DNA from 2 places in the Paenibacillus sp. 1A_MP2 genome. Region 2 is predicted to be linked to the other one. Evidence: riboswitches for the same ligand, from Rfam matches in the RefSeq annotation. Region 2 holds a riboswitch; the other holds the start of a gene.
What was found. Region 2 has a riboswitch for FMN ahead of ribD (bifunctional diaminohydroxyphosphoribosylaminopyrimidine deaminase/5-amino-6-(5-phosphoribosylamino)uracil reductase RibD). Riboswitches for the same ligand answer to the same signal wherever they lie in the genome.
Positions count from the first base shown of each region.

Region 1: linked by a shared signal. The riboswitch ahead of ACTWJ7_RS19465 (DMT family transporter) and the one ahead of ribD (bifunctional diaminohydroxyphosphoribosylaminopyrimidine deaminase/5-amino-6-(5-phosphoribosylamino)uracil reductase RibD) in region 2 are both predicted to bind FMN.

Region 1 covers NZ_JBQQCS010000001.1:3,954,157-3,970,506, forward strand. The annotation lists gene ACTWJ7_RS19450 (amidohydrolase family protein) at 91-1,458, opposite strand; gene ACTWJ7_RS19455 (CGNR zinc finger domain-containing protein) at 1,685-2,245, opposite strand; gene ACTWJ7_RS19460 (DinB family protein) at 2,382-2,879, shown strand; FMN riboswitch at 2,962-3,114, shown strand; gene ACTWJ7_RS19465 (DMT family transporter) at 3,258-4,238, shown strand; gene ACTWJ7_RS19470 (amidase) at 4,377-5,882, shown strand; gene ACTWJ7_RS19475 (urea carboxylase-associated family protein) at 6,019-6,636, shown strand; gene ACTWJ7_RS19480 (LysE family translocator) at 6,764-7,390, shown strand; gene ACTWJ7_RS19485 (YqcI/YcgG family protein) at 7,473-8,234, shown strand; gene ACTWJ7_RS19490 (hypothetical protein) at 8,339-8,575, opposite strand; gene ACTWJ7_RS19495 (amino acid permease) at 8,653-9,669, opposite strand; gene ACTWJ7_RS19500 (hypothetical protein) at 9,883-10,071, opposite strand; gene ACTWJ7_RS19505 (glycoside hydrolase family 2 TIM barrel-domain containing protein) at 10,032-12,743, opposite strand; gene helD (RNA polymerase recycling motor HelD) at 13,024-15,453, opposite strand; gene ACTWJ7_RS19515 (hypothetical protein) at 15,813-16,244, opposite strand; gene ACTWJ7_RS19520 (AraC family transcriptional regulator) at 16,247-16,350, opposite strand, start outside.
Region 2 covers NZ_JBQQCS010000001.1:2,925,364-2,941,713, forward strand. The annotation lists gene ACTWJ7_RS14305 (D-alanyl-D-alanine carboxypeptidase family protein) at 78-1,226, shown strand; gene spoIIAA (anti-sigma F factor antagonist) at 1,369-1,722, shown strand; gene spoIIAB (anti-sigma F factor) at 1,745-2,173, shown strand; partial or broken gene sigF (RNA polymerase sporulation sigma factor SigF) at 2,188-2,942, shown strand; partial or broken gene ACTWJ7_RS14325 (DMT family transporter) at 3,031-3,968, opposite strand; gene ACTWJ7_RS14330 (AraC family transcriptional regulator) at 4,077-4,988, shown strand; gene ACTWJ7_RS14335 (stage V sporulation protein AA) at 5,675-6,331, shown strand; gene ACTWJ7_RS14340 (stage V sporulation protein AB) at 6,318-6,740, shown strand; gene ACTWJ7_RS14345 (spore germination protein) at 6,827-8,434, shown strand; gene lysA (diaminopimelate decarboxylase) at 8,539-9,870, shown strand; gene ACTWJ7_RS14355 (peptidylprolyl isomerase) at 10,094-10,525, shown strand; FMN riboswitch at 10,674-10,837, shown strand; partial or broken gene ribD (bifunctional diaminohydroxyphosphoribosylaminopyrimidine deaminase/5-amino-6-(5-phosphoribosylamino)uracil reductase RibD) at 11,194-12,296, shown strand; gene ribE (riboflavin synthase) at 12,337-13,005, shown strand; gene ACTWJ7_RS14370 (bifunctional 3,4-dihydroxy-2-butanone-4-phosphate synthase/GTP cyclohydrolase II) at 13,055-14,293, shown strand; gene ribH (6,7-dimethyl-8-ribityllumazine synthase) at 14,384-14,851, shown strand; gene ACTWJ7_RS14380 (segregation and condensation protein A) at 14,954-15,754, shown strand; partial or broken gene scpB (SMC-Scp complex subunit ScpB) at 15,723-16,350, shown strand, end outside.

The DNA.
Region 1 (16,350 bases), 1.0 Mb from region 2:
AAACGCTATCAGATCTATTACACAGATGAGAACATCTACTCTTTTCATTCCGTAAGAGAATTTCTCTTTCATTCACATGGGACACCAAACTTATGAAAATACAATTCGCTCTGCATCCGACATCCGATATTGAGATAGCAAATATTCCTTGCTTGCCAAAGCCTTTCGACGGACCTCATTCAGATCGACATGCTGCAGCTTACCTTCGCGCTTCACCAACCGACCTGCTACAAACACAGTGTCCACATTGGATGGATTGGCAAATTGAACGACGGCTCCAACCGGATCATGCACCGGGAACAGGTTAAGGTCTGTGGTTCGGATCATAATCAGATCGGCTTCTTTACCTGGAGTAAGCGTGCCAATCTTCCGCTCCAGTCCCAGAGCCTTCGCCCCGGCAGAAGTTGCAAATCTCAGAACTTGACTGGATTGCAGATTAAGCTCACCAGGCATTTCACCCTGTAGTAAAAGCTGTTCATTCCCCCTGGAACGCTCTGCTTGAAGAGCAAATTTCATCTGGGAGAACATATCCCCACCCGTTGATGTTACAACATCGACACCAAGCGTTGGCGTTCCTCCGTTTTCAAGAAAGTAACCCGTTGCCGGATACCCGTGCCCCATCATCATTTCCACTTCCGGTGTGACGGACAGTGAGGCACCGCTATCGGCCAGCATTTTATACTCATCCGTATCCATCGTATTTCCGTGTACAACGTTCAGACTCGGACTCAGTAAACCAGCTTCATACATTTTACTTATCGAACGATCTACAGATCCCCAGCTTCCAAAGCCAACATGCATCGAACATATCGCATCCAGCTCTTGGGCAAGCTGAATTTCCTTCACCGTGGTATCCCAATGGCTGAACTCCGGACCACGAATGGCAAGACCGAACGTCAGTAACTGATCCTGTGAAGAGAAATACTGTTCCTTGACCCTTCTCACATCATTCGAATAGGTTAGGTGACTCTCTCTGTTCCAGTAGGGTGTCTCACCGGGTACGCCATGAGCGAAAACCGCCCGAATACCTGCATCCTGAAGTCCGTGAATCAGTTCATCCGTGTGCTCTGTTGAATACGGCATACTCCAGTCAAGCACCGTGGTTACGCCTGCATTAAGCGCTTCCAAAGAACCCAACAAATTGGCGATATAGCCGTCTTGTGGGCGGAGTTTGCTTCCCATTGCCCCATAGTAGAGGTTTTGCAGATAGACCGGCAATGACCAGTTGGTTCCCGCTGTTTTTACGAGCGACTCCCACACATGCCGGTGTGTATCCACAAGTCCGGGAAGTATGATCATCTCCGATGCATCTATCACTTCCGCTTCCATACAACTCAGATCGGGCTGGATGGCAGTAATAAGAGAATCCTCAATTAGAACATCCGCCCTCTTATACTGCCCTACCGACGAATCCATAGACAATACACAACCGTTTTTCAGTAGATAACTTGTCCCCACAAGACACATCTCCAATCATTGTTTTTTGTTGGATATACGCTTGAATCCCGGATGTTGATCTCTGACTGACTGAATGACTAACTGAATAAGCTACTAAATTATTTTAAGTACATATACATTATATAGCAATAAATGGAAACATGCAATTTTGAATTCATAGAAATCATTTCGAATAATTCCCTGTCTACCGCAAAGTTCAGCAAATGATACATTCTGTACATATACCTTACTCTTTCTGCTGATCCACCTTCCGTTTTGCCCGAAATCTTCTAACTTTCATCAGGTTACCGCACATCTTGTCATCACAATATCTCTGGGTCCGACTACGCGTATCATCATAAAAAAACCATCGGCAGTCCGAATTATCACAGATTCGAATCCTTCCTGCATCCCCTTCAACCACTGTGACGGCAAAATCAGCTGCGACCTCAGCCATAACCTGCTGCCAATGAAATTTTACAGGAACCAGCGAAAGTTTCAGTCCTTCTTCTCCAGAGTACAGCCTTCTGGTAACCTGACCTTCTCCCATCATGGCGTTAAGCCATTCCCGGTCCTTGTCCGGTAATGGGTTTCCGGCAGATAAACGAGTTGCAAGAGCCTGCAATTCGCCTCTGAAGCTTCTCAAAGCCCTCTCTTCTTCGGAAGAAGCAGGTATAGGCGCGTTCAGTTGCCATTGTTTCAGAAATCCTTGCTGCCATTCCGTTCTGCCAAGCCTGTCCTCCGAACGATCTCCGCCACGCCAGTCATGATAATCACTGTTCACAAAATCAGTCCATAGTCTATCCATAGTACCTCCGCTAAAATGTAACTACTTAAATATAAAAAGATAGTTACATCCATTCAAGTTTGGGTTATATTAATTGTAACCACTTTTAAGCAGTTTAGCTAGTTACCATGAATTTATTTTAGGGAGGAAAAAATCAATGACTACCTCAACAACAGAACTATTGCTCATTCAGAAAGATGACACCTGGGACCAATGTAATTGGATTGTGCCTTTGTCCAAAGCGCTCGATGGGTTGACTGCCGAACAGGCAGCCTGGGTTCCATCATCCGGTGGATTAAGCATCTGGCAGTTGGTTAACCATATGTATTATTACAATTTTCGTTTGTTGAGTCGCATTCAGGGCACACCTCCCTCCGGTACACCTGCCGAAAACAATGAATCTACCTTCGGAGACTCCGGGGACCCTTCCGATACCGCTGGCTGGAGTACGCTTATGCAAAATACAACACAATTAGCCGAGCAGCTTCGTGATCAGCTCGCTTCATTAAAGGATTCCGACCTCGAAGCCCCTTACATGGATACGAATGAAAAATGGGCACATGAACTTGCCCGCTGGATACTCCACGATGCCTATCATGCAGGTCAGATTGTATTACTACGCAGACAACAAGGAAGCTGGAATATCATATTCTAAAAAAACACTTGAACTGCTAGCGCTTACAGGAATAAGATGAAATTATTAATGTTACAGCTTGTTCAATACACATATAATTGAATAGGATCTTCGGGGTAGGGTGCAATTCCCAACCGGCGGTGATGTTCTTCGGAACCAGCCCGCGACTCGCTGTTTGACTCAACTTAGGTCATTCAGCGACTGACTTGGTGTGACTCCAAGGCCGACGGTACAGTCCGGATGAGAGAAGATCAACACATTGGCATGCCTTTACGGATAGGCTTCTTTCCGTATGACATGTCAATGATTGAGCCCCGTTTATTTGGTGTATACCAAAACGGGGGCTTTTGTCGATTTTGCCAACTGAAGATTCCGTGTTCTGACGAAGGAGTCCTGAATATGGAAAAGACCCAATCTGCATCAACCGTTTACCGTAAGGAACGAAGCAATACCGGATTTTGGCTCGTCGTACTCGGAGCCGCCCTCTGGGGTGTAGATCCACTGTTTCGTATTATTTTGCTCAAAACGATGACCTCTACTCAGATTGTGCTGGTGGAACATATTATTGTTAGCCTTGTGGCGATTCCCGTCCTGTGGAAGTTCCGTGCTGATCTGAAAAATCTGCGCGCACGTCACTGGATTGCCGTAATCTTTATCTCCTGGGGAGGATCTGCTCTCGCTACGGTATTATTTACTCTTGCGCTTACACATAACGATCCCAATACCGTCTTGTTATTGCAAAAGATGCAGCCGTTATTTGCGATTGTTCTGGCTAAGTTACTCTTAAAAGAAACATTGCCACGCCGCTTCGGTGGACTATTTATTATAGCACTTGCAGGAACGTACCTGCTTACGTTCGGATTCACCCTTCCTCTTGGGAACTGGGACAACTGGGTTCATGCTGGCAGCCTGTTATCGCTGGGAGCCGCTGCATTGTGGGGCGGTTCAACGGTTATGGGGCGGCTGATGCTGGGGCAAACCCGTTATGAGACGGTTACCTCCCTTCGCTTTGTCGTCGCTTTGCCACTGCTGATCTTTATGACGTGGAACGAAGGTGCTGCCTGGACATTCCCTTCCGGTACAGGTGAGCAGGCGGCTGTGGCACTCAATATTCTAGGCCAGGCATTGCTGCCAGGGTTGCTGAGTCTTCTGTTATACTACAAAGGCCTCTCTTCTACCAAAGCTTCTGTTGCAACGCTTGCGGAACTGAGCTTCCCGATGGCTGGTGTGCTGGTAAACTGGATTGCATTCCGTACGCTAATTACATGGGAGCAACTGGTTGGGTTCATCCTCATCTGGATTGCCCTGTTCGCCATCTCCAAGCAGCAGGAACGCTCAGCGAGTCCGGCTGACGCAGCACCCAAGATTCGTACGAATTGATTGAATTTCTTACAATATAATTAGTCAAGGCACTGCACATCCATTGAGATGTACAGTGCCTTTTGTCTTTTCACTATTCCGGTGGTACGATGACATATGGAATAGTAGATCAAGTCAATTTAGAGAGGAACGATCATTATGTCTCCATCTTCATCATTTTCATATACATCCTACGATGCCATAGGTTTGGCTGAATTGGTTCGCGCCAGGGAGATATCTCCGGTCGAATTGCTGGAAGCGGCATATGCTCGCTTGGAAGAAGTGAATCCGCAGCTTAACGCAGTTATTCGTACATATGAAACACGTGCACGTCAGGAAGCGGGGATGGTTCGCCCGGGAGAACAGCCTTTTGCAGGCGTGCCTTTGCTCTTAAAAGATATATCCCAATCCATGGAGGGTGAAATTCTCACCTCGGGTTCACGTCTTCTCCGTGAGCATCGTGCACAACGGAATTCCAATTTCGTTTCCCGCCTGCGTGATGCAGGATTCATTATCATTGGTCATACCAACACGCCGGAATTCGGTCTGAAAAATATTACCGAGCCCCGTCTTCACGGCCCAAGTCGTAATCCATGGAATACCAATCACTCGCCAGGTGGTTCAAGTGGAGGTGCTGCTGCCGCAGTAGCCTCGGGTATTGTACCGCTTGCGGGAGCCAGTGATGGCGGCGGTTCAATCCGAATCCCTGCTTCATTCAGCGGATTGTTCGGACTCAAGCCTACACGTGGACGTACACCCGTAGGGCCGGGGGTCGGTCGTCAGTGGCAGGGTGCATCGATTGATTTTGCCCTATCCCGCTCTGTTCGCGACAGCGCTGCTTTACTGGATACACTGCAAGTCATTCAACCCGAGGCGGCATTTCATGCTCCCCTCTTTCCGGGAAGCTATTTGGCTGATATGAACTATCCTCATCAACGCAAACTGAAAATCGCTTACACGACAGCTTCACCTGTAGGTACACCTGTGAGTGATGAAGCCAAAGAAGCGGTATATAAGACGGTTCGCTGGCTGGAAGAACAAGGTCACGAAGTTGAAGAAAAACTGAGTCCGGTGAATGGTGTCAAACTGATGGAGAACTATTACATGATGAACAGCGGCGAAATGGCAGCGATGATTTCTTCCATGGAACGTTCAATGGGCAGAGTATTAACATCGGATGATATGGAGATCGAGTCCTGGGTTTTGGCCGAAGCCGGCAAAAAAGTATCCGCTGCCGAATTCGTACATAGTCTGGCGGAGTGGGATGTTGCCGCAGCCCAAATGTCCACCTTGTTTGAACGGTATGATTTTTATGTCACACCCGTGAATGCTTTTCCAGCACCCAAAATCGGAGAACTGACGCCTCATGATGAACAGATTCAGTATCTGATGCGCATTAGCGATTTGGACAAGAGCCAGCAGCAGCAGTTGATTTACGAGATGTTTGAACCAAGTCTCACGTACACACCGTTCACTCAGCTCGCAAATCTGACGGGTCAACCTGCCATGAGTGTTCCTGTGCATCTGACTCCTGAAGGGCTGCCCATGGGTGTACAAATTATGGCAACAAAAGGCCGTGAAGATTGGTTACTTCATCTGGCTGGCCAGCTGGAGTCATCCAAACTTTGGGTCGGAATGAAAGGTAATCCACTGTTTCCAGTATAAAATTTAGTTTTTAACATTTTTGCAATAAATTCAAGATACTCACACCCTTTAGAAGCATCGGCTACATCACTCATTAAGTGCATGAAAGTAACGTCATTTCCGCATACTGAGTTTAAAAACATCGGAGGAAATACGGATGAATTCTACGGGTTTATATAAGCAGTCCATTCATATTCCTGCCAAAACAGGCTATGCGCTTAGAGTGAAAAAAGGGTCGCGGATTCGTATAACCGATTTGGAGGGACAGCAGGTGGTTGATTTTGTCGCTTATGATGCGCAAAATATCAATAATCGGCTCGATCCCGGCGTAACACTCGATGTGCTACGCACTTACAGGATTAAACCGGGGCAATGTCTGTATTCCAACCGGTATGAACCTCTCATTTCCATTGTCGAAGAAACTGTAGGTATTCATGATTTTTTCAACTCGGCCTGTCGTCCGGAAATGTATGAGGTCTTGTATGATAAAAAAGACCATCCCAGTTGTTATCATAATCTGAATACGGCCCTGGAACCGTTCGGCATCGTCCCCCCGGATCAACATTATCCTTTCAACCTGTTTATGAATTCTGTTGTAGACGGTGAGGGGAAAATTGATGTGATTGCCCCCGAATCCAGTGCCGGAGATTATGTTGAGATGGAAGCCTTAATGGATCTGATCATCGGTTTGTCTGCTTGTCCATGCGAAGAGAGTGTGTGCAACGGTTACCATTGCACTCCTGTTCAATTAGATGTGGAATCTCCGAGCCTTTAATGCAATAACATTATAATGTACGGACAGCTTGTTCTAATTGGCTCCAAACGGGAATACGATGACTTGTACCCATATGTGTGTGACTTACGGTACAAGTCGTCTAACCCGTTAAGGAGTGAACGCGTATATGTCTGTACTGTTCAGTTATATTATTCTGGGAATTTCGCTATCAGCTCCGATTGGTCCGATTAATGCTGCTCAGCTGGATCGAGGGGCCCGCCATGGATTCATGCATGCCTGGATTTTGGGTCTCGGAGCCATGTTTGCCGATCTGGTGTACATGCTCCTGATTTATTTTGGAGTTGCCCATTTTCTGGACACGCCGTTCATGCGCTCTTTTCTTTGGTCTTTTGGCAGCTTTATTCTGGTGTATACCGGTGTGGAAACACTGTCCAAAATAAAAGACGGCATTCAGACCTCTTCTACAGCAGAAGCGAAAGTTGGAAAATCCTTTGTCTCTGGCTTCCTGATGGCCTTATCCAATCCGCTGAATATTTTATTCTGGCTCGGAATTTACGGCTCTATTCTTGCTACAACCGTGAAGCATACCGATACGGCTCATCTGCTACTATACAGCTCTGGTATATTCATAGGAATTCTTGTATGGGACGTTATCATGGCTGGCATGGCCAGTCGATTTCATAAACACAGCAACGAAGCCGTGTTGCGCTGGATCTCCATCATCTCAGGCATCTGTCTGATCGGATTTGGCCTGTACTTCGGATATGAAGCTGTACGCTCCATCTTTTTCTGACATAAAAACGACACTGGACAGTCACCCAACGCCATCCGCAGTAATACGTTAACGGTATCATGTGGAATGGAGTTGGGAATTCATGGCAGAGCTGTACAGTGCCGATGAAATAAAACCATTATTTAAAGATCTGCCCGAATGGCAGCAGGACGCTTATTCACAATTCGCCAATATGATAGCAGATGAGGGGAATACGTATCCATGTGTACCCGGACGGATGGGTTTTCTCTCCGGCCATCTGAGATACGGATTCACATGTGATCCGCGTACACAAGCTGCTGCCAAGGACATGGCAGAATTACTTAGTCAATATGGACCCGTTTCCCGGAACACGGGACAATACGCTTCCTTGGTGGTCATTTGCGAGACACCGGATGATTTGAAAAATAACACAACAGTGGAGCAGTATCAGTCGTTGTTCTGGGAAATGCTTAACCGGGTGAGCACACTCGATGAAGCTGCTTGGCCTGAACATATTTCGACGGATCCGCATGAAGCCACGTGGGAATTTTGCTTTGGCGGGGATCCTTATTTTTGTTTCTGTGCGACTCCCGCGCACGAGCTCAGAGCCAGTAGGCACTTCCCTTATCTGATGTTTGCATTTCAACCACGGTGGGTGTTTGAATCGATTAATGACAACACACCTCTTGGTCGTAAAATGAAAACCTTGATTCGTAAACGCCTGGCAGCTTATGATGCCGTTCCGGCTCACCCATCACTCATGTGGTATGGACAGCAGGATAATCTGGAATGGAAACAATATTTCCTGCCTGATGACGAGCAGACCCCTTCCAAATGCCCGTTCTTGCGCATGAAGCAAGCCATTGGCAAGTTGACGAAATAGCTGAAACAAGGCATTTCAGTAAAGCCATTCAAGAACCTATCACTTAGCAGATTGGCTATGACGCATGGAAGAGCTGTGCCCAAGAAAGATCAAAACGTTGACGGTTAAGTGGATGTTGATGATCGTGGTTTCCGTAATTTGTTCACAATGTAGGTAATTAAGGCAATCAATATAACAAGACCTATACTTGCCTGCAGACCTGTTCTGCTGGCTTTTTCCATGGCGGTCCCTGCTACTGCTGCAACAATAAGAATCATGGCGATCCACACTTTGACACGATTCCATTTCGTCGGTTTCATTTTCTTGATATACGTGATGCAAATCAGAAGCCAGGTATACATTAATACCAAGCTGCCTGCGGTAGTTATATATTCAAACAGGCTCTTAGGCATCCATAATGCCAATAGGGTAGAAAGTATTAATCCGGCCGCAGTGCATCCCAATGCATGAAGAGGCATGTTCTTTTTCCCCATGTCTTCGTAAACATCTTCGGTGCATCTCCGTCTTCACCCAGTTTAACCAACATGGACGTTATCGCATAGATTGAAGCAACCATCGTGGAGAACCCGGCTATAATCAAAATTCCGTTGAGAATATGAACCACGACCGTAAATCCAATCGATGACATCGCTTTGACGAGGGGACTCTCGTCTGGTGTTAACTTCGCGGCTGGCACCAGCAGCAGAATTAAAGCAATCGCTACAACATATAGCGCACTGACGGTTAACAGCATGACTCGGCCTGACTTGACTGCATCCTTTGGTTCCTTCAGCTTGGCTGCCATCAAACCCATGATCTCAATCCCTGCAAAAGCAAAAAAAGCATAAATAAATCCGGTCCACACCCCTTTTATTTTGTGAGGAAACCATTCATTAGTTATTTTCTGCGGGGTAATCTTCACATCTAACCATCCGAGGCAAGCCGCTGCCGCAATCACAATAAAAGCAACCGTTGCAGCCAGCTTGATCACTGCGAGCACATTCTCGGTTTGGGTTAACCCTTTGGCTCCCAATGCGGCGATGAACAATCCAATGCATGCATATACCGCTACAAACGCCCATAATGGAAACTTGGGAAACCAAAATTGAGAGAACAACCCGAGTGCCGTTAATGAACTCCCCATAATTAGCATTTCGGAAGACCAATACATCCAGCCGCTACCGAAACCGGCCCATGGCCCGAAGGCTTCTCCGGCATAGGTTCGAAAAGCCCCTTCCTTCGGATCTTCTGCCGTCATTTGAGCCAATGCACCAAATACAAAGTAAGTCCCGGCAGCAGCCAGCACCAAAAGGATAAGCACCGATAAACCGGCCCAATGAATAGCGAGACTTGTCCCAAGGAAAAAACCCGTTCCCAGCGTACATCCCGCTCCAAATAATGAAAGACTAATCCAGCTCAGTTTCTCTCCTTCTTTTCGATGCACGTGACTTTTCATATGTATCCTCCTTCGTGCGTTCACCATTACGATTTACATATGATGGAGGTTTTATGTCATTTTGGGAAAAAGAAATGAAAGTGATTGCAATTAGTTTACATAACAATAATTTCGTCAACTTATTTAAGCGTCTGAAATTAAGGAAAACCCTTCAAACTGAAAAAACAGCTTGAAGGGTTTTAATGTTAGTTCCTTAGAACAGACTTTCGTTGATTATGGTGAATCTATTTTTTTGCCCAACAACTGCTGCAGCTCCTCCAGCCCTAACTTGGCTTCCGGGTTAAACTCTTCACTTTTTACATATTGTGCTAGGCTGTAAAGTAATTGCCGCCCTTCCGCCTTGTTAATCAATTCATCATAATTTAGCGCCCCAACCAGCAGCTTCCCTTTCCAACCTGGCATTCAAACAGCAGACCCAGCTTATGATTACGTTCAAAATTATCGATGGTTTGAACGAAAGGCTGAACATTCGTGGATACCTCATCCAGAATTAAAGATCGTGAGTTCATGACGATATGCCACCACGGGTAAGTGGAATGGGTCTCACTTGGAAAGTGCTTCAATGCCGGGTGCGAATTATCAATAAGCAAGCCTAGCGTACCGACAGGAACGGGCTTGTTCATGCTTTCCGAGATGGATCGGAACATCGGATAACACCAGAAATCGGTACAATATGTACCTTCGGCTGAACTATCGTTATGTTCCAGTGTTGGAAGCAGCAGCACGCTCTCGCCTTTTTTCAGTAAATTAATAACTTCATCGGACAATTCCTTATAAATAGGCTCATGTTCCATAGCTGTCACATCATGATCAGGATATACCCAAAGATCATATTGTTTCCGGATATCGGTACCTGGAATATACAGGGATAGAACGATGGACGTCATCTTTTTCACAGCAGGGAGCTTGAGCTTTATTGGGCTTATCTCAAACCAAGTTTCTCCAGCAATAAAGGGGATCTCTTCTGTTCCTGATGTAATCAGATGATCCGAATCACGCATCTCCCACTCCACGGTATGACCTTTCAATGATTGTGATCGGAAGTACCTTAATTGAATGTGGGCATCAAAATCTTCTCCCGAAGTGTAGTTATATTTCTCGAATCGAGCCAGAAGTACGGCATCGGAGCAAAATGTTCTCCACTCCTCGGGAGTAACCAATCCTTTGGAATCCATGAAGGCATCCAAAATGCCTACCAGTGCTGTCCCCTGTCCACTGAAGTCCTGAAGATCAAGCAATTGAAATCCTGCCAGATGTTTGGATCGAAATGCCGCTTCAAGCTCTTCCTTATAACAGGCTACAGCAAGCTTGCCAGAGCTTTGGAAAAATGGTTCAGCCAGATGTGCCATTCCTTTGGCTTGCAATCGCTCACGAAACACCTCGAAGTTTTTTGCCTTCAGCGACCCGGTGTACTTCTCGATCTCTTCGTAGTTGGGGTACATGGCATATTGTCCAATTTCATGGGATATGACGGGTAGATGTGGAATAAGCTGTTGTTCAGCCGAAGCGGCTTTCACGGTCTTGGCTTCCGTACCATATTGAATCTGAATTTCCGATTCAGCTGCTTGAATTCCCTCTTTTTCCGAAACCATCCCATCCGGCAAGATCATGTCGTCGTAGTCCTTTAGGGTACCAGGCACATCCGTTTGCACATGACCCAACGGGGCATCACACATGGCATAGGACCCGCGGAAAAGTCTATCTTTGGAGAATCGTACGCCACAGTAAAAGTCTTCTTCCTCCAGAATAAGCGGAGTGAACTGAAAATTGTTTGAACCCTGGGTGTACAGATGGCGTGGATCAAATGCTTTATACGCTTTTAGAATGGCATTAAGTCTTTCTTTACTGCCCCAAAGTTCATTACCGAGTGACATCATTACAAAAGAAGGATGATTCCCATACGCCTTCAGCATGGCGAAGCCTTCACGAATAAGATAGTCCTGTTCAGCCTGATTATGCTGTGGATCAAGTTCATCCGTAATCGTACCCCAGAATGGAAGCTCAGGCTCCATGTAGATACCAAGCATATCTGCCGCAGTGAACGCTGCCTCCGGCGGACAACAGGTATGGAAACGATAATGATTTATGCCATATGATTTGGAAATGCTCAGGATTCGTAGCCACTCTTCCACATCGGTTGGCGCGTAACCCGTAAGCGGAAATAGGAGACCATCATGTTTTCCACGAAGAAAGGTCTTTCGGCCGTTAATGGTAAAAGCATCTCCCCTGGCTTCAAAATCTCGTAGTCCTGTTATGATTTCAGTTGTATCCAGCACATCTCCTTGTTCCCCTAACAGAGTGAGGGTCAGCACATAGAGATTGGGGTCCGAATCACTCCAGAGCAATGCGTCGTCACCCATCTTGTAGAGCACATTAACCTCGTTCTGGTTGCATGGATAGGTTTGCTCAATCACCACATGCTTTCTGTCGGAAGGCACATATCCATGAGTCTCTTTTAAAAGGGGATTGAAGGTTTGTGCAGTAACGGACAGTACCGTACCTGGTATGGATTGAGACAATGTACTTGTGATTCTGAATGTTCGCTCTTTAGCATTAGGATAGATCTGTACCTCACCCATGTGCAGCTCGTGGTATAAATGAAGCTCCAGCTTTCCGGTAATTCCGTTCCAGTTGGTTTGAGTATCGACGGATGTAAGATGACCGCCTTTCGTCGGATAGTCCGTATTATCGACCCGGATGGTGAGGGTGTGTTTCCCCTCGGAAAGCCCTTCAAACAAGCTATACACATGAGGGGTGTTGAGACTATCCTGTGCTCCATACTCTCCAGCATCAACCCACAACTTGGTTATACGCGTGCGTTCCAGATACAAATCGCATTTCTTTCCAGCAAGCGCTGCGGGGATATCAATCTCCCGTTTCAGCCAAATCCAGCCTTCATAGGAATATTCATCGGTCAAAGACCCGATGTGAGCCGCATCACTCTTTCTTCCTTTGCGTGCATGAGAGGTCGTATTCGGCAGTGTTATGGTGTCGCCAAATGGGCCTTGAACGCCTTGTTTATGTTCATCCAGTTGAAGCTCCCAGCTTCCCTGCAAGTTAATTCTGGTTAACATGATTTCAACTCCTCTATGAATTGATGTATGTAATCTTTACTTCTGTCTCTATGTTTCAATAAATAGAAGTCCCAAAATTAATAGTACGTATTCCTATTATATAACTGTAATCTTAGTCCACCCATATAATAATAATTATGCTGAGTATAACAATACGGAAATAATTCAAAGAAAGTTGCTAACCAAATTTCACCTCTACAATGACTTAGAAATGAAAAAAAGTCGCCAGAAAGGCGACTCGTGAATCTTTATTGGATTACCTCCGTCAATGTCGACATGTTTATTCCGATGTATGGGAGTTCCATTCCTCATACAAATCCGCTGCCAATGCCTGCACGAAAGGCGACCAATCGCCTGTCGTGTACAGATGAAGTCGATGCATACCTCGTGTACATGCCGTATAAAGAAGCTTGCGTTCATTTTCTTGACCATACATCTCAGACGAAGCATCGTAGATCAAGACTGCATCGAACTCAACACCCTTGGCGAGATAAACAGGAATGACCATTACGCCTTTTTCGAAGTTGAACGTCTCTTTAGTAATGAGCTGCAAATCTTCACCTCCTTGAATCCGTAACGATTCATGGGCCTTCTGGCTTTCGGCGGCAGTCTTCGTAATGACGGCAATGGAATCAAAGCCCTCTGCCTTTAGAGCAGCGATATTTGCCACCATTTGTGCAATTAGGTCATCTTTGTCGTTGAGATTCGTCAACAGTGGCTTCTGGCCTTTTCTTTCAAATGGTACAATTTCATCTCCGTCTAGAAGCATCACTCTTGTAAATTCAACGATTTCTCTGGTTGAGCGATAACTGCGTACAAGGGAGATCAGATTGGTTTCGGCTTCGCCAAAGAGGCGGATCAGGGGTGAATCGGCTGCGGCCAAATTTGTAGCCTGTGTGAAGATCGCTTGCCTGAAATCGCCAAGCACCGTCATACGGGCACGTGGAAACAGCTTTTTGAGATATTCATATTGAAACGATGAATAATCCTGACCCTCATCAACGAAGACATACCGAATTTCCGTGTTTGTCCGGATGCCTTCAATCATTTCTTTTACATACAAATAGGGAGTCGCATCCTCATGAAACAACTCGTTCCGGAGCATGCTTTCCCTCGTTTGCTTGCATATCTCAGGCCACAGCGTGGGGGTAACAGCCCCATTTGTTTTCTCCCGATAAGCAGCTTCGTCTACAAACAATTGTTCATATATACCTTTGACATCTACAAATGAGAATTTCCTCACACTTTTCCTTAGCGGTTTAAAGCTTTCTTTCACGATCTTCCGGCGGAGCATATCTTCTTCCTTCCCGGCAAAGCCAAAGTCCCCTTCATCTTGCCGGCGCGTCTTGCTCATTATCTCACGAACTTTAGCATATTGCTCCGCAACGTCGAATACTTCCCTATCCTTATGCAGCACTCCGAACACTTCTGCATATTGCTCGGTGTCGAGATAATTCATTTCTTCCTGTACCCAAGCCGCCTCCAGTTCCATGCGTTCCAACATAGTCAGTTCATTTTGCAACCATTCCTGCAAGAGAACGACACGATTGGACAGCGGCAAGGAAAGATCATAACCGTAAAATTTTGCTCTGATCTGCTCTGCGGTAATCAAATCGTGGTCCCGAAACCGAATACTTTTGAATTGCATGCCTTCCCGACCCAGCCATATTCCATAGTTCTGCAAAGCGTGCAGGAAAGCATCGGAAGCTTTATACTCAATTCCCTGAAGACGAGCTTCATACCCTGGCGTTCCTTTTGCAGACAGTACATACTCAATCTGATCAAAGGCATCCTCTGGCCGTAACGAAGATCCTAGCCAATAGTCGAGATACTCTTGAAACGTGGTCTGCTGCATATTCTCTTCACCGAGCTCCGGAAGGACGGTGGAGATATAACTCGCAAACATCGGATTCGGTGAGAAAAGAACAATCTGATCAGCACTGATCGTCTGACGGTGTTTGTACAGCAAGTACGCTACCCGCTGCAGGGCTGCGGAAGTTTTACCGCTGCCGGCCGCCCCCTGTACGATAAGCATCCGGCTTTTATCATCACGAATGATGGCATTTTGTTCCTTCTGGATGGTTGCGACGATACTCTTCATTTGCGAGTCGGCTCCTTTGCCAAGCACCTGCTGCAGCAAGTCGTCTCCAATTGTTTCACTCGCATCAAACATGTTCCGAATCTGGCCGTATTGAATTTGAAATTGCCGTTTGAGCTCCATCGTTCCGTCGATTCGTCCGATCGGCGTCATATAAGACGCCAGACCTGGGGAGGAGTCATAATACATGCTCGCAATCGGCGTACGCCAGTCATAGATCAGAAAGCTCAAGCCGTCTTCGTCGACGAAAGAGGATACCCCGATATAGATCTGCTCGCTGATGCCAAGACCCTTCTCCTGGAAGTCGATTCGTCCGAAATAAGGAGACGGGAGCAGACGTTTCATGCTATTCCATTGCTGCGTCAACCGCTTGTGACCTCTTTCCCGCTCGGCCAATACCGCTGACTGCTGGTTAATCGTGTAAAAGGTCTCTTCGAAATCTTCATGAGTGCTTGTGTTAATCGTAACTTCTTCCCAAAACCGCTTGCGGATGTCCGAAGCCTGATCGTGCATTCCCGCAACCTCAGGCTCCAATTCGGTAATTCTCGCCTGAAGTTTCTCTCTTACCCATTCCAACCGTTCCTGTTCCAATCGCCAATCCTTCGTTTCCATCTCTCCCAACACACTCCTTCCTTTTTTTGGGATAAAAAGAAGCATTGACAAATCAAAGTTCCAGATGTACAATTAAATTAGGAATTAAAATGTATACACCTTTTATGTTGAATTGTCGATGACGCTAATGATTATATCATAGCGTTATTTCTTGTTCAATTTTATTTTTGTATCCCTGCCAGTTGGAAACAAAAAAGGCAAGCGATCGCTTATGATCGCTTGCCCTTTTGTCTTTTATTGGGCCGAAGATTACTGGTCTTCATTGCGCTGCAGAAACAATGAAGCTAGAGCTGATAGTCCGCTAATTACGCCGCATGCCAGGAAAGCAGCATGATATCCGGCCAGCTGTGAAGCTGCAGTTATATCACCTTGATTCGTTTGTCCCCTGCGGCTATATGCGTCACCGTTACAAGTACCGCAATTTCGAGCGCGCCGCCGAGCTGGCGGGCTGTGTTTTGAAGTCCTGCGGCGATGCCGGAGTCTTGCGATGGAATGCCTGCAAGTACGGCATGAGTAGCTGTCATCAACATCAACCCCAAGCCACCACAAATGAGCAAGCTCGGAAGAAGTAATTGAGTAGCGTAGTTCGGATGCATTGGCAGCCCATTTAACCAGATGAATCCAGCCGCAGCCAGAAGACCACCGAAGAATGGAAGCTTATGAAAGCCTGCATCTTCCAAACGCCGGGAAAGAATCGCAACAAGAGAAATAAAATTGCCCCTGGAATATTTCCAAGGGCATTTCGTAACAAGCTGAGCACTGCTGGAACGCAGTGTGGCACTATGTAGCATCTTTATTTAATCGGAATCCAGATTTGCGGAGGGTGACCCGGACCTGGATATACTTCTAGTTCGGGTATGCCCGCATGCTCATATGGATTCGAAGGGAACCATTCGG
Region 2 (16,350 bases):
GTACATGCATGGAACATGCAGTAAGCAAGTCATTTGAGGAGGTAACCCTAGTGAAGAAACGAATAATGGCATTGTTCATGACCCTTTGTATTCTGCTGCCCCTGGTGGCATCAACAGCGCTGGCTGAAGAAAAACCGAAAGCTGCGGGAGGAGCAGATCTGGCCCCGTCGGCACGCTCCGCCATTTTGATGGATGCGGATACGGGCACGGTTATTTTTGAAAAAAACAGTCATGATCAGCTGCCTCCGGCGAGCATTACGAAGATTATGACCATGCTGCTCACCATTGAAGCGGTCGACTCGGGCAAGCTAAAGATGACGGATAAAGTGAGAACGAGTGAATATGCGGCATCCATGGGTGGATCACAGATTTTTCTGGAGCCTGGAGAAGAGATGACGGTCGATGATATGTTAAAAGGCATTGCCATGGCGTCCGGTAATGATGCCTCTGTAGCGATGGCCGAAAAAATTGCCGGCTCAGAGGAAGCCTTTGTGCAGCAAATGAATGAGCGCGCGAAGGAGCTCGGCATGAAGGATACTCATTTTTCTAACTGTAACGGCTTACCGGTAGAGAACCACTATTCTTCCGCCCATGACATTGCGGTCATGAGTCGTGAACTGCTGAAGCATCCTGGGATCACGAAATATACAGGAGCATACCAGGACTACCTTCGTAAAGATAGCGAGAAGCCATTTTGGCTGGTAAATACCAACAAGTTAGTTCGTTTCTACTCCGGTGCCGACGGATTGAAGACAGGATATACATCCGAAGCCAAGTTCTGTCTTTCGGCTACAGCGATGAAGGACGGGCTGCGTACCATCGCGGTTGTACTTGGAGAACCCAATACCAAAACACGGAACAGTGAAGTGTCCTCGATGTTTGACTATGCTTTTGGGCAATACACGATGAAAGCTCTGTACAAATCAGGGGACCTGCTGGGCAGCCTGAAAATTGAAAAAGGTGAAGTGTCCGAATTGCCGCTGAATGCAACGCAAAATTATAGTGTGCTGATGCGCAAAGGTGCGAAATCGGATGAGATCCGTCATGAATTGCTGATGGCAAAAGAATTAAAAGCTCCGGTTAAAGCAGGTCAGAGTGTAGGTAAGCTTGTCGTCTACCAGGGCAACGAGGTAATTAAGGAATTCGACATTCAGGCTCCTCAGGATGTGAACAAGGCTGGCTGGTGGAAGCTGTTTAAACGCACAACCTCCAAGTTGTTCGATTAAGTGGCGATTGATGCAGGGTACGTACATCCTTTGAACATATTTTGTAGTTAAATAGGGGTTTTCTTCTAGTTTTGTCGGGGGCAGGAAAAGCCTTCGGAAACGTAGAAATCTTTGTTCAAGACAGGGAGGAGAGTGAGCAAACGTGAACTTGCATGTGGAAATGGAACATCACCGCGGGATTCTGATTGTGCGATTATCCGGGGAGCTGGATCACCATACAGCTGACATGATACGGATGCAGATGGATGAAGCTATTCAGCGCAGACAATGCGAGCATCTGGTACTCAGCCTGAAAGATCTGCAATTTATGGACAGTTCGGGTCTGGGTGTCATTTTGGGAAGATACAAGCTCATTAAGAATAAAGGCGGCAAGATGGTTGTCTGTGATGTTAATCCGCCGGTGTATCGTTTGCTGGAAATGTCGGGATTGTTCAAGATTATGCCGATTTACGAAAATGAGGGAACTGCTCTCTCAGGTCTGGAGGTCGTCTCATGAATGAAGGAACGGGGCAAATTTCATGAATCTGCAATTCGCGGCCAAGTCGGAGAACGAATCGTTCGCCCGGGTGACGGTTGCTGCCTTCATCTCCCAGCTTGATCCTACGATGGACGAGCTCAGTGATCTGAAGACGGTCATCTCGGAAGCCGTAACGAACAGCATCATCCACGGTTACAATAACAATCCGGAAGGTGTCGTGTCCATTCAAGCCGAGATTCGCGATGACATGATTACCATTATTGTGGAAGACCGAGGTGAAGGCATCGAAGATCTTGAACTGGCCAAACAGCCGCTCTATACGTCCAAACCCGAACTTGAGCGCTCGGGCATGGGTTTCACCATTATGGAAAACTTCATGGATGAATTCGAAGTCAGCAGTGAGCCCGGCAGAGGCACCTCCATCAAGATGAAGAAGAGGATCGAATCCAAGAAAGCATTGTATAATTAGGGGTTGGTGTTCTTATGGATGCTGAAGTGAAACAGTCTTCACAGACCTATTTGGACGATGCCGAGGTCAAACGGCTGATTGCGCTCAGTCAGTCGGGTGACAATGTCGCGCGGGATACGCTGGTGAACTGCAACATCAGACTCGTCTGGTCCGTCGTACAACGTTTTATGAACAGGGGATATGAGCCGGAAGATCTATTCCAGATTGGTTGTATCGGGCTGCTCAAATCGGTGGATAAATTCGATCTCAGTTATGATGTGAAATTTTCCACCTATGCTGTCCCGATGATTATCGGAGAAATTCAGCGTTTCCTGCGGGATGACGGTACGCTTAAAGTCAGTCGTTCACTCAAGGAAATGGCGAATAAAGTCCGTAAAAAAAGGGACGAACTGTCCAAACACCTCGATCGTCTGCCAACGATTAAGGAAGTAGCCGCAGAACTGGGGGTAACTCCGGAGGAAGTGGTATTTGCCCAGGAAGCCAACAAACCGCCGACATCCATTCATGAGACAGTGTTTGAGAATGACGGCGATCCGATTACATTGATGGACCAGATTGCCGACGAGTCTCAGGAACGATGGTTTGACAAACTGGCGCTAAACGAAGCGATTGGCGGTCTCAGTGAACGGGAACGGCTGATTGTATACCTCCGGTATTATCGGGATCAGACCCAGTCCGAGGTCGCCAGCAGGCTGGGCATATCCCAGGTGCAGGTGTCACGGCTGGAGAAAAAATACTTCAATCCATCCGCGACCAGATCGCACAGTGATTTTGGATTGCAGACAACAATATTGGTGTTAAACCAGCAATATACGACAACTAACAACCTTCTATCGCACATTTATACGCGAAGAAGGTTATTTGTCGTTGACCTGGATGGGTTTGGGTTTGGAGCGATTTGACTGCAACAGTACGATCAATCCAATGATACATGCAGTCCCCAGCCATTGAAATAAACCAAAAGGTTCATGCAACCAGATCACTGTCGTGCCAACGGCAGCAAGAGGTTCAGCGCTTCCCATTAGACTTGTTTCTTTCGCTGTTAGGCTTTTTAAACTTTCGATATAGAACCAGAATGCAATCATCGTTCCAAAAATAATGGTAAATGCCAAGTATCCGTAGGTTTCCATACGCAAGCTGACAAAGTTCATTTTCCACGGTGGGTGGATGAGACTCAGTGCAGTCCCTCCGATAATCATTGCCCAGCCTACCACAACCAGTGAATCAAACTTTTCAATCAGTTTCACAGCATAGAGGGTATAGAAGGCAGCAGCAACTCCGGATAAAAGTCCCACAATACTGCGGGTAACGCCACAGACAATTGGGAGAGAGAACCATTGGTCAGCAGAAGAAAGCACCCGCTTAGTGCCAGAATCGCCGCCGTAACATCCTTTCTGGTCAGAGCAGCCTGTCTTCGCCAGATCATATAGATCATGATCATGACAGGTGACAAATATTGAAGGAGTGTGGCTACTGCGGAGTTACCATGTTGAATGGACGCCATGTACGTATACTGAACAGCCAGCATCCCGAATAAACCGAAAATGATTAGCTGCAAGGCTGTTTTTCTGCTTTTCCACATATCAAAAATTTGCGAGCGCCGTGGTGTTAAGGATTGCACACCGAGAAGCAGTATGCCGGCAATCAGCAGTCGTACCGTTACAAACCAGTTGACTTCGATTCCGTATTGTTGAAACAGCTTTTGAGAAACTGTTCCGCCAATGCCCCAGCATATCGCTCCTGTAAGAACGAAGAAGATGCCTGTTTTTCTAGATCTTTGAATAGGTATTTTCATGGATACTGCCCTCACCTTAATATAAGAATAGTGATATCTTAAGATGAAATAGGCTATAATAATATCAATATCGCACAGATAAATATAAATATATTGAGATGAGAGAATATGCTTAAGACAGAATTCAGGATTGATCAAAACGGGAGGGAGCTGACGGAGCATCGTACGGTTACACTGCCTGTGGCGTGTTATAAAACCACAATTGTACGCAATGTTCACGGTCATATCCCTTTGCACTGGCATGATGAATTGCAGTTTATATTGGTTATTCAGGGAGAAGCTCTTTTCCATGTGAATGATCAAAAGATCGTTGTGCCGCAAGGTGACGGGGTGTTTATCAACAGTGGTTCCATGCATATGGCAGAAGACAACCGTAAGAACGATAATTGTATTTATCTCTGTTTGAACCTGTCTCCCTATTTTGTCGTCCCTTCTGAGTTATATGTGCAGTATGTTCATCCTTACATCTCAGCCACGAATTTACCTTATCTTCTGATCAAAGGGGAACTACCTTGGGGAGCTCAAATCCTAGACGCCATCCGTGATATTAAAAAGAATCTGGATGAGCAGCCTCCATTGTACGAAATAAATGTAGCTTCACACCTCTTGACGATGTGGAAACATCTGATTACGAGTGGCTATGCGCTGGAATATGATCCATCAGAAATCATCAAAAGCAGGCGAATGAAGGACATGGTCGAATGGGTTCACATGCACTTTGCTGATTCCATCAAATTGGAGGATATAGCAAGGGCGGGTCAGTTAAGCCGTTCGGAGACATGCCGTTATTTCAAGCAAATGTTGAAGACGACACCCATGCAATATGTTATCGATTATCGCATCCGAAAGAGCGTGGAGCTGTTACAAATCCCAGACTATAGCATTACTCAGATTGCTTATGAAGTCGGTTTTAATAGCACGAGTTATTTTATCAACCAATTTCGCAAAAGCATGCAAATCACCCCGTTAAAGTTCAGAAGGGAATTGGAGTTGAGGAATAAGGAGGGGATTAGACATTGAACAAAAAAAGCCCGATCCCCAAGTTTCTTACCAGTCTATCCATAAGATTTTCTCTTCTCAATAAGTCGCTATATTAGCGGCTTTTTTTAATCTGAAAAAAGGATTCTAACAAAAAAATATAGCCTTAATTCCCAGGTTATAAAATCTCCTACTACCACTCCCCAGCATATTTATTGCAGACCTTTGGAAAAAGGGGAACCCGTGCAGCGGAGGGATGGAATCGGACAAAGGAGCGAAGCCCCGAGGTGGTTTCTAATACACTAGCAACGTAAGCAGCAGAATAAACCTGAAGAAGCGAAGCGTTCGCCTTTGTCTCCGAATTTATACACTAGTAGAAATCAATCAAGAAAATTTGGAGACAACAGCGATCGGAAGGTTGGTCTGCTGCTGGAGTGCCCGCGTGTTTTTCCTCATACCTCACCCCTGAAAGTTTATTGCAGACCTTTGGAAAAAAAGGGACCCGTGCAGCGGAGGGATGGAATGGGACAAAGGAGCGAAGCGTTCGCCTTTAGCACCGGATTTCCTCCTTGGTAAAGGAGATTCAAGAAATCCGGGGATAACAGCGACCGTGGCCGATCCATCCCGAAGCGCCCGCAGGGCCCACACAACCTTTTTCCAACAGAATGTAATAAATTTGCACATTCTTCAAATACTAACCTAAATTACGCAGTAAAGGAGTGTTTCGGATGTCACTGACACCCACTCCAACGGTCTATGTTCGTTTGCGCAGCCGTATTCGCATCCAGAGGGGCCGAAGCGTCAAGCTTGGAGATGTCGCTCACTTGCTCACCTCTCCCGAAGAACAGGAAAGAAGGCTGCTTGAGCTCGAATTGCTGCGCCCCGGACCGGAGGACGGCAATCTAATCCTCATTGATATATTGCAGATCATTCCTCAGATCCGTCGGGTCTTGCCAGATGTCACCGTTGAATTAATAGGATCGGGGCACACACTTGTTGAGGTGGTTGTGGGAAGTGGCAAGCCTTCCAAATCTTTGTTTATCTTGGTGTGGCTGCTGCTTTTCTTTGGATCAGCATTGACTATTATGAATTTTCATGCGGACGTCAACATGCAGGAAGTTCAGATTCGAATTGTAGAGATGATTACAGGCCGCCGGGATGAGCATCCGTATCTGTTTCAGGTGGCGTATTCCATCGGGATCGGGTTTGGTATGGCCGTGTTCTTCAATCATTTATTCAAGAAAAAGTGGAATGAAGAACCTACCCCTTTGGAAGTAGAAATGTTCCTATATCAGCAAAATGTAGACAAGTATGTAGTGATTGAAGAAACCGAACGTATGCATGAAGAGGAACGCAGGGAGATGAATGCGGATGAGCGTTCTTAACGGAGCAATCAGCATTGTGCTGGGAATTGCGGGGGGAATCGCCGTAGGAAGTGGTGTAATTGCGCTGATTCTCGTGCTCGATATGATCCCCAGATTGGCGCAGCTTACGCGTACTTACGATAAAACCCATTGGTATGAAGGGGCCTTGATCGGAGGTTCGCTGCTCGGTACCGTTGCGGATTTTTGGCACTGGAAAGTACATGGCGTACTGCTGCTCAGCCCGATCATCGGACTATTTTGCGGTGTGTTCATTGGTCTGCTTGCTGCGGCACTCACGGAAGTGCTTAATGTACTTCCTGTACTGGCGAAACGACTGGGCATGAAATCTTATTTGTTTGGATTGCTGCTTGCCATGATTTTGGGGAAGATGACAGGCTCCCTGTTTGACTTTTTTGTATACCAGCGTTAGAACGTTAGGCCAAAGGAGGATGGGAAATGGACGTACGATCGGGCAAAGACGGACAGGACTCCAACGAAGTAGCATCCGAAGAGAAGATGCCTAAATCTAATTATCAGATTCAGGAGGAAGAAGAAAAGAAGGCTCACGAAAAGAAGAAGCAAAATGAAATGTCTGACAGTATTGAGGAATCGGTGAAATATTGGCAGGAAAACGACGATATCTCCCCTCGCATGAGTGATAACAAATACACGCTTCAGCAAGTGTTGGGACTTGGAGAGTCCTTTGATGTGAATATGAGGGAAATGGTCTTGGGCGGCAAACGCGTTGGATTGTTGCTGCTGACTGGATTTGCGAAAGATGAGATTTTGCTCGAGGTATTAAAAAGGTTAACCTATCTTACACCGGAGCAAGTGTCCGGACATGCGTTAAAGTCGTATTTCGAATGTTACATTCCTCATATTCAAGTTGAGCGAGTGGAGAAAATGAGTGCCGTCATCAACAAGGTCCTCACAGGCATGAGTGCCATGTTTGTTGAAGGGGATCGTTCCGTCATCATTATGGATACGCGCAGCTATCCAGTACGTTCACCAGAGGAACCTTCGCTGGAGAGAGTGGTGCGTGGTTCAAGAGACGGGTTCACGGAGACACTTCTGACCAACGTGGCGTTAGTGCGTCGAAGAATACGGGACCCTGGATTAAAATTTGAAATTATGCAGGTTGGGCGGAGATCTCAAACGGATGTCTGTGTTGTATATATTGACGATATCGTGGACAAGGTTCAAGTGGATTCCGTTCGTGAAAAGATCAAACGTGTGAATATCGACGGCATCCCCGCTGCCGATAAGCAGCTTGAAGAGGCGATTATTAACAAGGGATGGCACCCGTATCCGTTGGTTCGCTATTCGGAACGACCGGATGTGACGGCTTCCCATCTGATGGACGGACGGGTTGTTATTTTTGTAGATACATCACCCAGTGTGATGATTCTGCCGACGACTTTTTTTGACTTATGCGAGCATGCGGAAGAGAACAGACAGACAGCGTTTATGGGAACATATCTGCGCTGGGTACGATTTGGAGGTATTCTGATTTCGCTTTTCCTGCTGCCGTTATGGTTGTTAATGGTTATTGACCCTGCCATCAAACCAACAGGAATGGAGTTCATCGGTCCTCACGAGAATGCAAAATTGCCGCTGATTTTGCAGTTCCTGCTTATTGAATTCGGGGTGGATTTATTACGGATGGCAGCAGTACATACCCCTACGCCACTCGCTTCGGCCATGGGTTTGATTGCGGCCATTTTGGTCGGGGATATCGCTGTGAAAACGGGTTATTTTGTGAATGAAGTTGTACTGTATATGGCTATCGCCGCGATCGGCATGTTTGCAACCCCCAGTTATGAGCTTGGTTTGGCAAACCGGTTGGTCAGGTTGTTCTTGTTGGTGGCTGTGGCGATGTTCAAGGTTCCTGGATTCGTTGCCGGGACGACGTTTATAATCGTAGCTCTCACCTTGCATCGCTCGTACAACTCTTCGTATCTCTGGCCGTTCATACCGTTTAATGCAAAGGCTTTGGGTAACTTTTTGTTCCGTTTACCGCTGTTGGAGAATAAAAAACGTCCTTCAATCAATAAAACGCGTGACAATACCAAAATGGACAATGATCCAGACGGGAAACTGGAAAAAAGTAAAAAACACAAATGATCAGCCGAAAAATCCATTCTTCTCATTTTCTAATTTGATATACTGGTGTAAAATCATTGGAATAACAGCTGTTCCAGTATATAAAAAAGTGAGGAATGCAGAATATGTATTTACATGGTACAAGTAAAATAAATGCACAGGGGCATCTGGAAATTGGCGGAGTCGATGCAACTGACCTGAAAGAACAATTTGGAACTCCTCTGTATGTTGTGGACGAGCAATTGGTTCGCGAGCGCTGCAGAGAGTACATGGAAGCATTCCGAGCTTCAGGCCTGGGCTTCCAGGTGGCTTATGCAAGTAAAGCATTCTGCGTAATGGCTATGTGTGCTCTTGCTGCGGAAGAAGGACTTTCCCTGGATGTTGTATCCGATGGGGAATTGTTTACGGCATTGCAAGCTGGCTTCCCGGCTGAGCGCATTCACTTCCACGGTAACAACAAAACGCTGGAAGAGATCGAAATGGCGCTTGATGCAGAGATTGGCTGCTTCGTTGTGGATAACTTCAATGAACTGCACTTGCTGCAAGCTGTAGCCGCAGACAAAAATCGCAAGGTGAACATCTTGCTGCGTGTGACGCCTGGTGTTGAAGCGCATACGCATGAATATATCTCGACAGGACAAACGGATTCCAAATTTGGATTCGATATCGGAAACGGAACGGCATTTGAAGCTATTGAATTGGCTTCCAAGCAGTCTAATCTGGTATTGCTCGGAGTGCATTCACACATCGGATCTCAAATTTTTGAGGTTGAAGGCTTCCAAATGGCTGTTCAGCGCGTTGCTGAGTTTGCAGCAGATGTGTATGAGCGTCTTAACGTTGCTTTCAAAGTGGTTAACCTGGGCGGTGGCTTCGGTATCCGTTATATCGATGGAGATACGCCACTTGAAGTTTCACAGTACGTAAAAGCCATCACGGATGCAGTGAAAAATCATTTTGCCCAAATCGGCTATGCTGTGCCTGAGATCTGGGTTGAACCAGGCCGCAGTATCGTGGGTGAAGCTGGAACAACGCTTTACACCGTTGGAACGAGCAAAGATATTCCGGGGGTTCGTAAATACGTGGCAGTGGATGGTGGGATGACCGATAATCCACGTCCAGCACTGTATGAGTCCAAATATGAAGCTGTATTGGCTAACCGTGCAAATGAAGCTGCCCAGGAGACCGTATCTGTTGCAGGTAAATGCTGTGAGAGCGGCGATATGTTGATCTGGGATCTGGACCTGCCTAAAGTGCAAAGCGGAGATTTGCTCGCAGTAGCTTGCACAGGCGCGTACAACTATTCCATGGCCAGCAACTATAACCGGATCCGTCGTCCGGCAGTGGTGTTTGTCAAAGATGGTCAAGGGGATGTTGTCGTACGCCGTGAGACGTATCAGGACATCATTCAGAATGATCTGGTACCTGAGCGCATTGCCAAACAGCCAGTTATCCGTTAATTGAAGTGTAAATAGTGGAGCATTATATGAAGAAGACAAAAAAGGACAATCCTTTTTTGTCTTCTTTTGCAATCTTTAGGCCAGGATTTCGAAAAAATCTTGCTGATTATTTTGCGATCAATCGAATTTCGGTGTACACTAAGAAAAGTGCTATAAAGCTTGGCCCAGGGTCATGCGTTCTGGCACCATTAACGATGGTCAATACGAAAGGAGTCATTTACATATGGCGAAACAAGCGAAAATCAAAATGGCAAACGGCGGAGAAGTTGTAATCGATCTGTTCGATCAAGAAGCTCCAAACACAGTGGCAAACTTTGAGAAACTGGCTAACTCCGGTTTCTACAACGGTCTTGTATTCCACCGTGTTATTCCGGGCTTTGTAGCTCAAGGCGGCTGCCCTAACGGTAGCGGTGCAGGCGGTCCAGGTTACACAATCAACTGTGAAATCAACCCGAACAAACATGAGCGCGGAACATTGGCTATGGCACATGCAGGCCGTAACACAGGCGGAAGCCAGTTCTACATCTGCTACCAACCGCAACCACATTTGGATGGACAACATACTGTATTTGGTAAAGTAACCAAGGGTATGGAGTTCGTAGACGCTTTCGAAGGTCGCGACAAAATGGAAACTGTTGAAGTTGTAGAAGCTTAATCCATAAGACCGTACACAAACCGTTTCGCAATTAGCGAAGCGGTTTTTATTTACACTTAAGCTTATTAAAAGTTAGTATGTGACAAAAAGGAACAAAAAACAATTGATTTTTTGGCGTTAAAGTGCTAACATCCAATTAATAACGCAACGAATCCTTCAGGGCAGGGTGTAATTCCCTACCGGCGGTGATGCAGTATGTGAGGATATCTATCCAGCATTGATGCAAAGTCCGTGACCCGTCTGCCTGTGGCAGATGGCTGATCTGGTGTAATTCCAGAACCGACAGTATAGTCTGGATGGGAGAAGGAGAGGGTGCTGTCCTAATGGGCCGCATTCCGCAGTAGTGTTGCTGTACAGTTTGTGACGAATTCATTCCTGTGCAGGGAGAAATCCGGTTAATTCCGGCAATCTTCATACATATGCCACATCATAGAAGCTCTTTACCTGTAATTGAAGTTCATTAAGGTATGTGTCTGCTTTCACTTGCCTGAAATGAAGCTTTGGGCGAAGTGTTGTTGGCCTGTATCCATACTACTGCTGGTGACACATGTCTCTCATCATCCCCATCGAACGGTTTGTTCGACGGGGATTTTTTATTGGATATGGAACATGCCTCTCTGTTGGAAGGGAGGTCTATAACTGAGATTTTAACCGTGGGGTGAACGGACTTGGAAATGATTAATGATGAATTTTATATGGCGTTGGCACTGGATATGGCAGAACGGGCACAAGGACAGACCGGAATCAATCCGGTAGTAGGTTGTGTCGTTGTAAAAGAAGGACGTATCGTGGGCCTCGGAAGTCATCTCAAACGGGGGACGGGCCATGCAGAGGTTCATGCATTGAACATGGCGGGCAATGATGCAGAAGGCAGTACAGTGTACGTTACACTTGAACCTTGTAGTCATTATGGCAAGACTCCACCATGCAGCGAACGCCTTATTCATGAAAAAGTGAAACGTGTCGTCGTATGCTGCGAAGATCCGAATCCGCAAGTATCCGGCAGAGGCATCAGCATGCTGCGTCAACAAGGGATTGAAGTCGAAGTTGGTGTACTGCGTGAGCGCGGCAGACGCATGAATGAGAAATTCATTAAATACATTACAACAGGTCTCCCCTTTGTGACTTTAAAAACGGCCTCTACACTGGATGGCAAAATTGCAACTCGTAGTGGGGACAGCAAATGGATCTCCAACGAGTCGGCTCGGGAAATCGTGCATGCCCTTCGTCATCGACATCAGGGCATTATGGTTGGTGTTGAAACCGTGATTGCAGACAATCCGGAGCTCACGACAAGATTACAAGTGGAAGGCATCAGCCCGGTGCGAATCGTAGTAGATTCCAAGCTGCGTCTACCTGTAGGCTCCAAAATCGTCAAGGATGGACTTGTACCGACATGGGTGCTTACAACGGATGAGGCGAGTCCTGAAGCGGCTGAGCGGTTGGAAGCCTACGGTGTGGAGATTATCCGCTGTGGTCCTGGACCACGTGTAGATCTACTAAATGCACTCAGCAAGCTCGGTGAGCGTGAGATCGGATCGATTCTGCTTGAAGGCGGGGCACACTGAATGGGGCCATGCTGGAAGCGCGATTGGTAGATCGACTGCTTATGTTCATTGCTCCGAAAATTGTCGGAGGATACGATACGCCAGGCAGTTTCCGCTTCGAGGGAGTTGAGCGCATGAGCCAGGCGATTCAATTACATCAGCTGGAAATTGAGCAAGTTGGAGATAATATTAGCATTGGCGGAATTCCGGTTTGGCCTGAATAAATGAGCTTGTTATAACGAAATAAATAAAGGAGGTGGCAGCATGTTTACCGGTTTGGTGGAAGAAGTCGGTCAGATCCGGCGTATTGGTCGGAAAGGCGAAGCGATGGTCCTGAATATCGGAGCTTCCGCCATCATGAACGACTTGAAGATTGGCGATAGCGTAGCTGTAAACGGGGTATGCTTAACTGCGACAACTCTGGAGGGTGATGGTTTTACTGCCGATGTGATGCCTGAAACTTATCGACACACCAATCTCAGTCAATTGCAATCCGGCAGCAAAGTCAATTTGGAGCGAGCCATGCTCTCAGGTGGTCGTTTTGGCGGGCATATTGTTCAGGGCCATGTCGATGGTACCGGAGTCATTGGCAGCATTACTCGTGACCAGAATGCGATTGTTTTCGAGATTAAACCTGATGATACGCAGTTGTTTAAATATTTAATACCCAAGGGGTCTGTAACCCTGGATGGAATCAGTCTAACGGTTGTGCAAACTTCACAGACTGCATTCACAGTATCCATTATTCCACATACGATTGGTGAGACTGTATTAAATGTCAAAAAGACAGGAGATACCATCAATATCGAGTGTGATATTCTGGGTAAATATGTGGATCATCTGCTCCACTATGGTAAGGGACATCAGGAGAACGGTGCAGGTAAGCCGCGAAGTATCAGTGAGGATTTTCTCGCTAATCACGGATTTGCTTAATTCATCCGTTAAATACAAATATATTGAAATGGAAACTGGAGGGGGACCTATGTCAGAGCAGTCCATTCTGAATTCTATAGAGGAAGCTATCTACGATCTCATGCGGGGAAAACCCGTCATCGTGGTGGATGATGAAGATCGGGAGAATGAAGGCGACTTTATCGCTTTGGCCGAAAAGGCTACACCTGAAGTGATCAATTTCATGATTACCGAAGGCAGAGGTCTGGTATGTGTTCCCATTACGCAGCAACGTGCTGACGAACTCAACCTGAAACCCATGGTTCAGCAAAATACAGATTTTCATGGGACGGCGTTCACCGTCTCTGTAGATCATAAAGACACCACAACGGGCATCTCGGCACATGAACGCTCCATTACCGTGAAAGGTCTAATTGATCCCGAAGCGAAAAGTGGAGACTTCCGCAAGCCGGGCCACATGTTCCCACTTATCGCCAAAGATGGCGGTGTACTGCGGCGCGCCGGACATACGGAAGCGGCTGTAGATCTCGCCATTATGTGTGGTTCCTATCCGGCAGGTGTAATTTGTGAAGTGATCAAGGAAGATGGCACGATGGCCAGACTTCCGGATCTGCAGGAGATCGCTCGCAAGCATGATCTGAAGTTGATCAGCATTCAGGACATGATTCGTTATCGGAATGAAAAGGAACAGCTGGTTCAACGCGAAGTGGCTGTACGCATGCCAACGGACTTCGGTGAATTCCAGGCGGTTGCTTATACAAATGCGGTGGACAACAAAGAGCATATCGCTTTGGTTAAAGGCGAAATTGACGGTTCCAAGCCTGTTTTGGTCCGAGTACACTCCGAATGTCTCACAGGAGATGTGTTCCATTCTCATCGCTGCGACTGTGGTCCGCAATTCGATGCAGCATTAAAACAGATTCACGACGAAGGCAACGGCGTTCTGCTTTATATGAGACAGGAAGGCCGCGGTATTGGACTGATCAACAAGCTCAAAGCCTACAAGTTGCAAGAGGAAGGTCTGGACACGGTGGATGCCAACCTGAAGCTTGGATTTGCCGCCGATCTTCGTGATTATGGCATTGGAGCCCAAATTCTCAAGGATCTTGGCGTTCGTCAAATTCGGTTGTTAACCAACAATCCGCGCAAAATTAAAGGACTTGAAGGTTACGGGCTTGAAGTGGTGGAGCGAGTTTCGATTCAGATGGAAGAGAACGAGGATAATACGGTCTACTTGCACACGAAGCAGGCGAAGCTTGGTCATATGTTGAAGTTCGACGATATCGAGCAGAATGAAGAAAAAAACTGAGCAGCTTTTCTGATGGTAAAAAAGAGTTGAAATATTTTGCCCGAAGTTCAGCAGTGTACATCATAAAAAATAATTAGGGAGATGACTTGAATGCCACACTTTTTTGAAGGACATTTGGTATCGGAAGGATTAAAATATGGAGTGGTCGTAGGACGTTTTAACGAGTTCATTACTAGCAAATTGCTTAGCGGAGCGCTGGATGCGTTCAAACGTCACGGTGTTCAAGATGATGAAGTGGATGTAGCCTGGGTTCCGGGTGCCTTCGAAATCCCGTTGATTGCACAAAAAATGGCCGAAAGTGGCAAATACGATGCAGTCATTACGTTGGGAACGGTGATCCGCGGTTCAACGACACATTATGATTATGTGTGTAATGAGATGGCTAAGGGTGTAGCCGCAATTAACCTGAAAACAGGCGTGCCAACCATCTTCGGTTTGGTTACGACTGAGAATATCGAACAGGCCATCGAGCGTGCCGGAACAAAGGCAGGAAACAAAGGCTGGGATGCAGCTACTGCCGCTATTGAAATGGCGAACTTGACGAAACAGTTAAAATAGTGCTTATTTAATATAGTGCCCTGCTCTGCGCAGACGAAAACGGGAGACCGGATTCGGCGGCTTAGCGGGGGTTTTTATTTTTCTGGCGGGAGGATTCGTCTAGTGACGGTAGTTACATACAAACTGGAGACTTTTGAAGGGCCTTTGGATCTGCTGCTTCATCTGATCGATAAGGCAGAGATTCATATCCAGGATATTCCCATCAGCGATATTACCGATCAATATATGGCGTATCTGCATTCGATGCAGGAGCTGGAGCTGGATATTACGAGTGAATTTCTGGTAATGGCGGCGACACTTCTGTCGATCAAGAGCAAACTATTACTGCCCAAACCACCGGTAATCGAGGACTTTGAGGATTATGCATATATGGAAGATGAAGATTATGATCCACGTGCAGAACTGATTGCACGTCTGATTGAATATCGCAAATACAAGGGAATTGCGCGTCACTTGCACGAACGGGAGTGGGAACGCAGCCTTATTTTCTCCAAAGAGCCCGAGGATTTGCGACCGTATATGCCTGTAGAAGCACAATCGAATCCGGTCGAGGGTTTGCATACCTCGGATCTGATTGCAGCCTTCCAGAAGGCGCTGCGCAAAGCGGAGAAGCGTACAACCGTAACTCGCATCCAACGGGATGAGATTTCGGTTAAGGATCGCATTCGCGATGTCATCGGTGCGTTGGAAAGTATGGGACCGGGAGGCAGGCTGTTATTCTCCAAGCTGCTGGATAACCAAATTTATCGGCATGAGATTGTCGTGACCTTTTTGGCGGTGCTGGAGCTGATGAAGATGAAGCAGATTGTCTGTTATCAGGAGCGGATGTTTGAGGATATCGTTATGGAGTGGAGAGGGGAAACAAAGAATCATGGATTTTCCGAAATTGAAATCGATTATTGAAGGCCTGCTGTTTTGTCCGGAGAAGAAGGTCTGAGTATCAAACAAATCGCCGAAATCGTGGATCAACGTACCGAACTGGTGTCGGATGCGATAGAGGAAATGATCGCTGAATTTGCCAATCAGGGACGTGGTGTACAAATTCTTAAAATTGCAGGGGTAGTCCAACTAGGTACGTTACCGGAACATGCGGCTTATTTTGAGAAATTGGCCTATTCTCCATCACGTACCTCTTTATCCCAGGCAGCTTTGGAGACACTCGCTATTGTGGCGTATCGTCAACCTATCACGCGGGTAGAGATTGAGGAAATCCGTGGTGTGAAATCCGAACGCGCCATCCATACGCTTGTGAACAAGGATCTCATTCAGGAAGTGGGACGAGCTGAAGCGATTGGACGCCCGATTCTATACGGCACTACCAAGTCTTTCCTGGATTACTTTGGTTTGGCTTCGCTCAAAGATCTGCCTGAGCCAGGATTGTTTGAAGATTCCGAAAATCTGGAGGAAGAAACTCAGCTGCTCTTTGAAAAATTGGATGTGCAGCATGTGGATCTGGACCTGGACAGTTCGAGTCTGGAAGACGATGCAAATACAATCGA